One region of the Pseudomonas sp. B21-054 genome, then DNA from elsewhere that is predicted to be linked to it. Evidence: predicted binding sites of a transcription regulator. Region 1 holds the regulator's gene; each other region holds the start of a gene.

Region 1 (3,277 bases):
CAGGTTCTAACCGCCGCGTACCACAGCTACAAACGCTGCGGGCTAGCCGGCTGCATCCTGACTAAGCTGGACGAAACGGCAAGCCTGGGCGAGGTGTTGAGCCTGGCGATCGGTCATGAACTACCGGTGGCCTATCTGACCGACGGACCGCGGATCCCGGATGATTTGCATCTGCCGCGCCGTCATCAACTGGTCAGTCGTGCCGTGAGTGTGCAAATGCAGGAAGAACCCAGCGAGGAAGCCATGGCTGACATGTTCGCTGACATCTACCACAGCCCGACCAAACAGGTCGGCTGAGGTAATCATGAATATTTTTTGTACCTACATCGATGGTCTGCCATGCATTGTTCCGAATGGGAACGCGCAGCCAGTAATGTGGCCTCCGTCTAAGTAAGACAAGGTAAAGAACGAACATGGGCAGCATGCATCCCGTACAGGTGATCGCGGTGACCGGCGGCAAAGGTGGCGTCGGGAAGACTAACGTGTCAGTGAACTTGTCCCTGGCTCTGGCAGAGCTTGGCCGACGGGTCATGCTGCTGGACGCCGACCTGGGCCTGGCGAACGTCGATGTGCTGCTGGGGCTCACCCCCAAGCGCACGCTGGCGGACGTCATCGAAGGTCGCTGCGAACTGCGCGACGTGCTGCTGCAGGGGCCAGGCGGTATTCGCATCGTGCCGGCGGCCTCTGGCACCCAGAGCATGGTTCATCTGACCCCGGCCCAGCACGCGGGCCTGATCCAGGCCTTCAGCGACATCGGTGACAACCTCGATGTGCTGGTGATCGACACCGCAGCCGGTATCGGTGACTCGGTCGTCAGTTTCGTCCGCGCCGCCCAGGAAGTACTGCTGGTGGTCTGCGACGAACCGACGTCCATCACCGACGCCTACGCCCTGATCAAGTTATTGAACCGTGACTACGGCATGAACCGCTTCCGCGTCCTGGCCAACATGGCCCAGAGCCCGCAGGAAGGGCGCAACCTGTTCGCCAAGTTGACCAAGGTCACCGATCGCTTCCTGGACGTCGCCCTACAATACGTCGGCGCCGTGCCGTACGACGAAAGCGTACGCAAGGCCGTCCAGAAGCAACGTGCCGTTTATGAAGCTTTTCCCCGTTCCAAATGCGCGCTGGCGTTCAAGGCGATCGCCCAGAAGGTCGACACCTGGCCACTGCCGGCCAACCCTCGCGGGCATCTGGAATTTTTCGTCGAGCGTCTTGTGCAACAAACAGCAGGGCCCGTGCTATGACTGCCAGCGGTTACAACCATCTCTACAAAAAATCGGCACGGGACGCCCAATACGAACTGATTGAGCGTTATGCGCCACTGGTCAAGCGTATCGCCTATCACTTGTTGGCGCGGTTGCCGGCCAGTGTCCAGGTCGAGGACTTGATCCAGGCGGGCATGATCGGCCTGCTCGAAGTATCGAATAAATACGATGCGAGCAAGGGCGCCAGTTTCGAGACGTATGCCGGTATTCGCATCCGTGGGGCGATGCTCGATGAAGTCCGCAAGGGCGATTGGGCACCGCGTTCGGTGCACCGTAATACCCGTATGGTCAGTGACGCGATTCGCGCTATTGAAGCTAAAACCGGGCGTGACGCTAAAGATCACGAGGTTGCGGCCGAACTCCAGTTGAGTCTCGATGATTATTACGGGATTTTGAACGATACCTTGGGCAGCCGCCTGTTCAGTTTCGACGACCTGTTGCAGGACGGCGAACACGAAGGGCTGCACGAGGACAATGCGAGTGCTCACATGGAGCCGTCGCGTGACCTGGAAGATGAGCGTTTCCAGAGCGCGCTGGCGGATGCGATTGCCAATTTGCCGGAGCGTGAGCGACTGGTCTTGGCGTTGTACTACGACGAAGAGCTGAATCTCAAGGAAATCGGTGAGGTCCTGGGGGTCAGCGAATCGCGGGTCAGCCAGTTACACAGCCAGTGCGCGGCCCGTTTGCGGGGGCGTTTGGGGGAGTGGCGAGCGCGCTGACTGCAGTGTGGGGACACTGCGAACGAGGTTGGTCTGGCAAGCACTGCGCCAGTCTCCATTCGCGGGGCTCCAGACCGTTGTCGAGTGTTGTGCCGGATTGATTGAAATGGCGCGTTCAGGTGCTGGACGCGTTTAAGACTGCTTGGAGGTCGAATTGGACAAGAACATGAAAATCCTCATCGTTGATGACTTCTCAACGATGCGGCGGATCATAAAAAACCTGTTGCGTGACCTTGGGTTCACCAACACGGTCGAGGCCGACGATGGCACCACTGCCATTCCGGTCCTCAACAGCGGGAGCATCGACTTTCTGGTGACTGACTGGAACATGCCCGGCATGACCGGTATCGACTTGCTGCGCCATGTGCGCGCCGACGAAAAACTCAAGCACCTTCCCGTGCTGATGGTGACTGCCGAAGCCAAGCGCGAGCAGATCATCGAAGCGGCTCAGGCCGGTGTAAACGGCTATGTGGTCAAACCCTTCACGGCCCAGGCGTTGAAAGAGAAGATCGAGAAAATCTTCGAACGCATCGGTTAACCGCGCCACGGGGGAGCTATGGATAACGAATCTTCAATGGGCGATTTTGAATCGACCCTGAAAAAACATGCCCGCGAACTGGTCGACAGCCTTGAAAAAGGTCGTTTTGGCGATGCGGTTCAAATGATCCATGAGCTCAACCAGACCCGTGACCGGGGTCTGTATCAGGAAGTGGGCAAGCTCACGCGTGAATTGCACAGCGCCATTGTCAATTTCCAGATCGACCCGAACATGCCCCAGGCCGAGGAAGTCTCGCAGATCACCGACGCCACCGAGCGTCTGGGTTATGTGGTCAAGCTGACCGAGGCCGCAGCGAACCGCACCATGGACCTGGTGGAAAGCGCAACGCCGCTGGTCAATGGCCTGAGCGAGGAAGCCCAGGCCTTGAGCACCGACTGGGGTCGGTTCATGCGGCGCGAAGTCGGCGCTGAGGAGTTTCGGGACCTGGCCCGGCGGGTCGACGGTTTCCTGACGCGTAGCAGCGCCGATAGCCGCGCGGTGGCAAGCAATCTCAACGACATTCTGCTGGCTCAGGACTATCAAGACCTGACCGGTCAGGTGATCAAGCGCGTGACCCAATTGGTCACCGAAGTCGAAAGTAATCTGCTCAAACTGGTGTTGATGGCCAGCCAGGTCGACCGCTTTGCAGGCATCGAACACGACCGTGAAGCGATCCTTGCTGAAAAAGATCCACAAAAACATCTCTCTCAGGGTGAAGGTCCGCAGATTCATGCCGATAAAAGAGAAGACGTTAT
Region 2 (3,277 bases), 1.2 Mb from region 1:
TGGTAAAGGTATGCAGGGCCCTTTCGATGCATTGCACGGTTTTGCCGAACGCTTGCACGGTCACGTCCGAGAACGGTCCGCCGCCCTGGTCCACTACCACCAGCATGATCACTCGACCGTTGCAGGTCAGCGAGCGCAGCAGCAGGTGCTCGCCCCGGAACAGGCTGCTCAGGCCCGGCGGCAGCAACGCCGAGAATTGGGCATTGTTGTCCGGGTTCAGGCGAACCTGGGCCTGCTGGGCCAGCAACCGCTGCAAGACCTTGCTTTGATTGATGGAAAAACTGGCGGCCGCGGCCTCCTTGGGCAGGCCGGCGGTCTGGTGCACACGTACGCTGGTCTGGCTGCGATCAGCCATCAGGATCATTACCCGGCGCATCCCGCACGCCACCAGCGCGTCCCGTGCCGAGGTGGTCAGGTGCATGGCATTGCTGAAGGGGCTCGGTTCCACCAGCAACGCAGAGCATTGCTTGCGCCACTGGGTCAGGTCTTCGGCACTCGGCGGGGCGGCGGGTAGCAGTCCGGGGTGGATGCGGCGGCTGCCCCAGGGCCAGATCAGCGCCACGGCCGGGTGCCAGAGATCGGGCATGGCGTCGTGGCGGGCACTGGTGACGGCTTGTTGGTGCAGCTGCTGCTGGACGTCATCCATCGACATCTGCAGATACAAACTGGTGAGATATTGCCAGCGAGCGCTGTTGGGGGAGTCCCAGGCTTGTTGCGCTGAAAGGGCCAGGCCGTTGGCCAGCAGCACGGTATTGGCGGGCTGATTGAGCCAGCGCCGCAGGGTCGGGTCATCGTCCAGGCGATTCTGCTGGCGCAGCGGGTGCTCGCTGTCCCGGGCGATGCGGAGCACTTGCACCAGTTCGCGGCGTTCGTTGAGCAGCAGGCGGTAGCCCTGCATTATCCAGATCGGCAGGCGCCAGGTTTCCACCAGCGCCAGGCAGATTTCCAGCAGGCTGACGCCGAACAGTTCGCGTTCGACCTCGCGGGCGGGCTGGCCTTTATGGATGACCCGCAATTCCCACTCTCCCAGCAATCGCGGATGAGTCAGGGCCAGTGGCCAGAGCGGTGACAGAAACAACAGGCTGCCCCAGTGGATGTCTTGCCACAGCCGCGCCAGGCGGCTGGCAAAAAAACCGTTGGCCTGTTGCGTAGCGTGTTGGCTGATCAATTGCAGCTGGCGCAGGGCGATGGGTATTTCATGACCCGGCAACGAGGGCAGGCGGGCGAGCAGTTCTTCGGTGCGTTTAAGGCCGAGGCGGTTGATGGCCACCTCGAGGTTTTCGGCCGGTTCCGCGAGGCTGCCATGGGTGTGATGGTTGGCTTCGCGGATGACGCTCAAGACCAGGGCGGGGCTGTCCTGCATCAGCTCGGCGATGTCACGCAGCGACCGGCGGCTGTCGGCAAGTGCCTTGCAGACCAGGTCATGACTGGCGTGGGGCACGGGCAGGTGGACGCCGTCGAGCAGCTTGACCCAGCCTTCGAGCGTGGTCGGTCGTGGAGTTGGAACCTTCGTTTCGTTAGCCATGGTTGGACGTGATCATCGCAAAGGGTATCTACGCCCGGAACGGGGCAAAATTGGCTTTTCGCCGGAACTGACTATAGTCTGGCGCAGTTTTGCCGATAAGTAGAAGAAGAGATTTTTCAGCTTCCGAATATGACCTTGAACCCGACTTAAATAAGTACTTTCTATCTATGGCTAAAATTATCGGCATCATTGTCGTGTTCGCGAGCGTACTCGGCGGATACGTGCTCTCCCATGGCAAGATTGCCGCCCTGATCCAACCTTTCGAGGTCTTGATCATCGGTGGCGCGGCCCTCGGCGCATTCTTGCAGGCCAACCCCGGCTATATGACCATGCATGTGCTCAAGAAGTCTCTGGGCATGTTCAGTTCGCGTTTCAGCCACACCTTCTACCTTGAGGTGCTGGGGCTGATCTACGAAATCCTCAACAAGAGCCGCCGCGAAGGCATGATGGCGATCGAAGGCGATATCGAAGACGCCGCCGCCAGCCCGATTTTCGCCAAGTACCCCTCGGTGCTCAAGGACGCCCGCATGACGGCGTTCATCTGTGATTACCTGCGCATCATGTCGTCCGGCAACATGGCTCCCCATGAGCTTGAAGGCCTGTTCGACATGGAACTGTACAGTCTCAAGGAAGACCTGGAGCACCCCTCCCATGCGGTCACCGGCATCGCCGACGCCATGCCGGGTTTCGGTATCGTCGCGGCGGTATTGGGCATCGTGGTGACCATGGCGTCCCTGGGCGACGGCGACCAGAAGTCCATCGGCCTGCACGTGGGTGCGGCCCTGGTGGGGACCTTCTTCGGTATCTTGGCCGCGTATGGTTTCTTCGGGCCGCTGGCCACTTCCCTGGCCCATGATGCCAAGGAAGAGCTCAATATCTACGAAGCCATCAAGGCTTCCCTGGTGGCCTCGGCCTCGGGCATGCCGCCATCGCTGGCGGTGGAGTTCGGTCGCAAGGTCCTGTATCCGGCGCACCGTCCAAGCTTCGCCGAGCTGGAACAAGCGGTTCGCGGTCGTTAAGTCATGGAGAATAACCAGCCGATCATCATCAAGCGCGTCAAGCGCATAGCCGCTGGGCATCACGGGGGCGCTTGGAAAATCGCCTTCGCCGACTTCGCGACGGCGATGATGGCGTTCTTCCTGGTGCTGTGGCTGCTGTCCACCGCGACCCCAGAGCAGAAAATTGCCATTGCCGGTTACTTCAAGGACCCGGTCGGTTTTTCCGAAAGCGGCACGCCCTACATCATCGATCTGGGTGGTTCGCCGACCCTCGCGCCGGACACGACGCTCAACCCGGAAGTCAAGTCCCAGCCCCAGCCCGACAAGGTGACGGTGGACTCCGAGCAGGTCGAAGGGATGGCCGAGCAGATCGAGCGCGAGCGTCTGGAATTGCTGCTGCAAGAATTGCAGAACAAGGTCGAAGAGAACCCGCAACTGCAGAAATTCAAGGACCAGATCCTGTTCGAAATCACGCCGAACGGCTTGCGCATCCAGATCATGGACGCCGAGAACCGGCCGATGTTCGATTCCGGCAGTGCGCGCCTGAAACCTTATTTCGAAGACATTCTGCTGGCCATGGCCGACACCATCAAAGCGGTGCCGAACAAAATCAGCATCAGCGGTCATACCGATGCCAAGCCCTACGTCGGCAAAGGTGATTTCGGTAACTGGGAACTGTCCGCCAACCGCGCCAATGCGGCCCGTCGCGCCTTGGTGGCCGGCAGTTATCCGGACGAGCAGGTGGCGCGGGTGG
Region 3 (3,277 bases), 1.4 Mb from region 1:
ATGCAACGTCCCCCGCAGCCCCTGCGCCCAACGACCCTACATTGCCGCCGCGAGCCCCATGAGCGATCTCCCTGAAAACGACCAGCCGATGCCGCTGGTATCGCACCTCACCGAGTTGCGCACGCGCCTGCTGCGTTGCGTCGCGGCGGTCTTCATCATCTTCGCCGGGCTGTTTTCCTTCACCCAGCAGATCTATACCTTCGTCTCCACGCCGCTGCGCCAGTACCTGCCGGTAGGGGCAACGATGATCGCCACCGACGTGTCGTCGCCGTTCCTGACGCCACTGAAGCTGACGATGATGGTCTCGCTGTTCCTCGCGATCCCGGTGATCCTGCACCAGATCTGGGGCTTCATCGCGCCGGGCCTGTACAAGCATGAAAAACGCATCGCCGTGCCGCTGCTGGTGTCGAGCATCCTGCTGTTCTACACCGGCATGGCCTTCGCCTACTTCTTCGTGTTCCCGCTGATCTTCAAGTTCTTCGCCGCCGCCACTCCGGCGGGCGTGGAGATGATGACCGACATCACCAGTTACCTGGACTTCGTCATGACGCTGTTCTTCGCCTTCGGCGTGGCGTTCGAAATCCCGGTGGCCGTGGTATTGCTGGTGTGGATCGGCGTGGTTGACGTGGCGTACCTGAAGAAAATCCGTCCCTACGTGATCATCGGTTGCTTCGTGGTCGGCATGATCCTGACCCCGCCGGACATTTTCTCCCAGACCCTGCTGGCCGTGCCGATGTGGCTGCTGTTCGAAATCGGCATCCTGTTCGGCGCCCTCGTGCGCAAGCGCAGGGAAGAAGAGCCCGAGGAACAGCCCGTCGACGACCACAACGACCAGCCGCCTGCGACCCAAGCGTGAACCTGCTGCTGCTCGAAGAGGCCGATTTCATCGGGCCTGACCGGGTTGTCCTGAGTGATCGTCGGTTGACTCACATGCAGGAAGTCCACCGCAGCGCCGTCGGCGACAGCCTGCGGGTCGGGCGCATCGGCGGCTTGATGGGCACGGCCCAGGTACTGCGCCTGGAAGCCCGCGAGGCCGAACTGCAGGTGACCCTCGACCAACCGCCACCGGCCAAGTTGCCGCTCACGCTGGTACTGGCCCTGCCTCGCCCGAAAATGCTCCGCCGAGTGTTCCAAACCATCGCCACCATGGGCGTGCCACGGGTGATCCTGGTCAACAGCTATCGTGTGGAAAAGAGCTTCTGGCAGACGCCGTTCCTGGAGCCCGAGGCGATTCGCGAGCAATTGATCCTGGGCCTGGAGCAGGCCCGGGACAGCGTCCTGCCGGAAATCATCATCGAAAAACGCTTCAAGCCCTTCGTCGAGGACCGCCTGCCGGCCATCACGAACGGCACCCTCGGACTGGTCGGCCACCCCGGCAACCACCCGCCCTGCCCGCGAGCGCTAACAGAGTCGGTGACCTTGGCCATCGGCCCCGAAGGCGGCTGGATCCCCTACGAGATCGACCTGCTGGGCAAGGCCGGCCTGCAACCGGTTCAACTGGGCGAGCGAATCCTGCGGGTCGAGACCGCGGTTACGGCGTTGCTCGCACGACTGTTCTGAGCCCTTTGGTTTGCCACGGTATTCCAAACGCATCTAACTCATTTCTCCTGTTATTCCTTTATGGGCCGATAGCGCTTTATACAAAGCAGTTCCGCCCTTCAAGGGAGTATCAGCATGTTCCAATGGCTAGGTAACGTAGGCGTTAATCGCAAACTCGGCTTCGGCTTCGGTCTGGTACTGTTCTTAACCTTGATGATCGCTTTCACCGGATGGGTCGGCCTGGGCCGTGTGATTGCCCACGGTGACATGCTCGGGCTCATTGCCAGCCTGAACGACCAAACCAAGGACCTGCGTACCGCACGCATGGACTATTTTTCGACCCGTGGTGAAAAGGGCCCAGGGGAAATCAACGATCTGCTCGGAAAATTGGAGCCTGGGCTACAAACCGCCCGTCAATCGATCGAGCAGCCAGCCGACATGGTGCTCCTCGACAAACAACTGGGGGCTATCGCCGACTACAAGGTTGCCTTCGCCGATTTGACCCGCGCCATGGCCAGTCGCGAGGATGCACGCAGCAAACTGGGCACCAATGCCGACAACGCCGTAGCCCGTGTCGCCACCGTTGAAAACGCCATGCGGCAAAGCGCCGATGTTGCTCAATTCGACAGTGTGGTCAGCCTGAGCAAGGCCATCCAGCAAGCCCGCTATCAGGTTCGCGGCTACACCTACAGCGGCCAGGCCGACGCCGAACAGCCTGCCCTGGATGCCATCGATAGCGCGTTGAAAACCCTCGCCAGCCTGCCGGCCCAACTACCAGACGAACACGCCTCCAACCTGCGGCAGGCCAACGAATCGTTCAAGACTTATCGTGCAGTGGTCGGCCAGTTCCGTGAAGCCCAGACCGCAAGCGCTGTCGCGATCAAGCGCATGTCCGATTTAGGGGGGGTGCTACGCGAGGCCAGCAGTAATCTCACCCAATCCCAGACCATCGTGCGCGACCATGAAGCCAGCGAAGCCAAGATTTTGCTGGCATCGGCCGCCGCCCTCGCCTTCCTCTTCGGCGTGATCGCCGCCCTGGCGATCACCCGGCAGATCGTCACCCCGCTGGAGCAGACCCTCAAGGTCGCCGAACGCGTGGCGGCAGGCGACCTGACCCACAACCTCAGCTCCGAGCGACGCGACGAACTGGGCCAACTGCAACGGACCATGCAGAGCATGACCGTGGGCCTGCGGCAATTGATCGGCGGCATCAGCGACAGCGTCACACAAATCGCCAGCGCCGCCGAACAGCTCTCGGCCGTCACCGAGCAGACCAGCGCCGGGGTCAACAGCCAGAAAGTGGAAACCGACCAGGTCGCCACCGCCATGCACGAAATGACCGCCACGGTGCAGGAAGTGGCGCGCAATGCCGAGCAAGCGAGCGAAGCCACGGTCGCTGCGGACCAACAGGCTCGCGAAGGCGAAAAAGTGGTCGGCGAAGCCATCGCCCAGATCGAGCGCCTGTCCAACGCGGTGGGCAACTCCACCACCGCCATGGGCGATCTGAAGCGCGAAAGCGACAAGATCGGCAGCGTACTGGATGTGATCAAGTCCGTGGCCCAGCAAACCAACCTGCTGGCCCTCAATGCGGCCATCGAGGCGGCCCGGGCCGGTGAAGCCGGGCGTGGGTTTGCGGTGGTGGCCGACGAAGTGCGCAGCCTGGCCCAGCGCACCCAGAAGTCCACCGAAGAGATCGAGCAACTGGTCCTGGGCCTGCAGACCGGCACCGAACAGGTCG

The links. Region 1 encodes FliA, which starts transcription of late flagellar genes. Its sites were predicted from a motif close to CTAAAGTTTNNNNNNNNNNNGCCGNTAA; they were not measured.
Region 2: the regulator FliA is predicted to act here: its motif matches at 1,597-1,624, upstream of motA (flagellar motor stator protein MotA).
Region 3: the regulator FliA is predicted to act here: its motif matches at 1,605-1,632, upstream of LOY70_RS01960 (methyl-accepting chemotaxis protein).

What each region holds. Positions count from the first base shown of each region.
Region 1 covers NZ_CP087204.1:1,868,112-1,871,388, forward strand. Annotated here, with positions in the region: gene flhF (flagellar biosynthesis protein FlhF) at 1-297, shown strand, start outside; gene fleN (flagellar synthesis regulator FleN) at 414-1,244, shown strand; gene fliA (RNA polymerase sigma factor FliA) at 1,241-1,984, shown strand; gene LOY70_RS08305 (chemotaxis response regulator CheY) at 2,151-2,522, shown strand; gene LOY70_RS08310 (protein phosphatase CheZ) at 2,541-3,277, shown strand, end outside.
Region 2 covers NZ_CP087204.1:628,789-632,065, forward strand. Annotated here, with positions in the region: gene LOY70_RS02735 (HDOD domain-containing protein) at 1-1,525, opposite strand, end outside; gene motA (flagellar motor stator protein MotA) at 1,693-2,544, shown strand; gene motB (flagellar motor protein MotB) at 2,548-3,277, shown strand, end outside.
Region 3 covers NZ_CP087204.1:444,152-447,428, reverse strand. Annotated here, with positions in the region: gene tatB (Sec-independent protein translocase protein TatB) at 1-62, shown strand, start outside; gene tatC (twin-arginine translocase subunit TatC) at 59-856, shown strand; gene LOY70_RS01965 (16S rRNA (uracil(1498)-N(3))-methyltransferase) at 853-1,560, shown strand; gene LOY70_RS01960 (methyl-accepting chemotaxis protein) at 1,675-3,277, shown strand, end outside.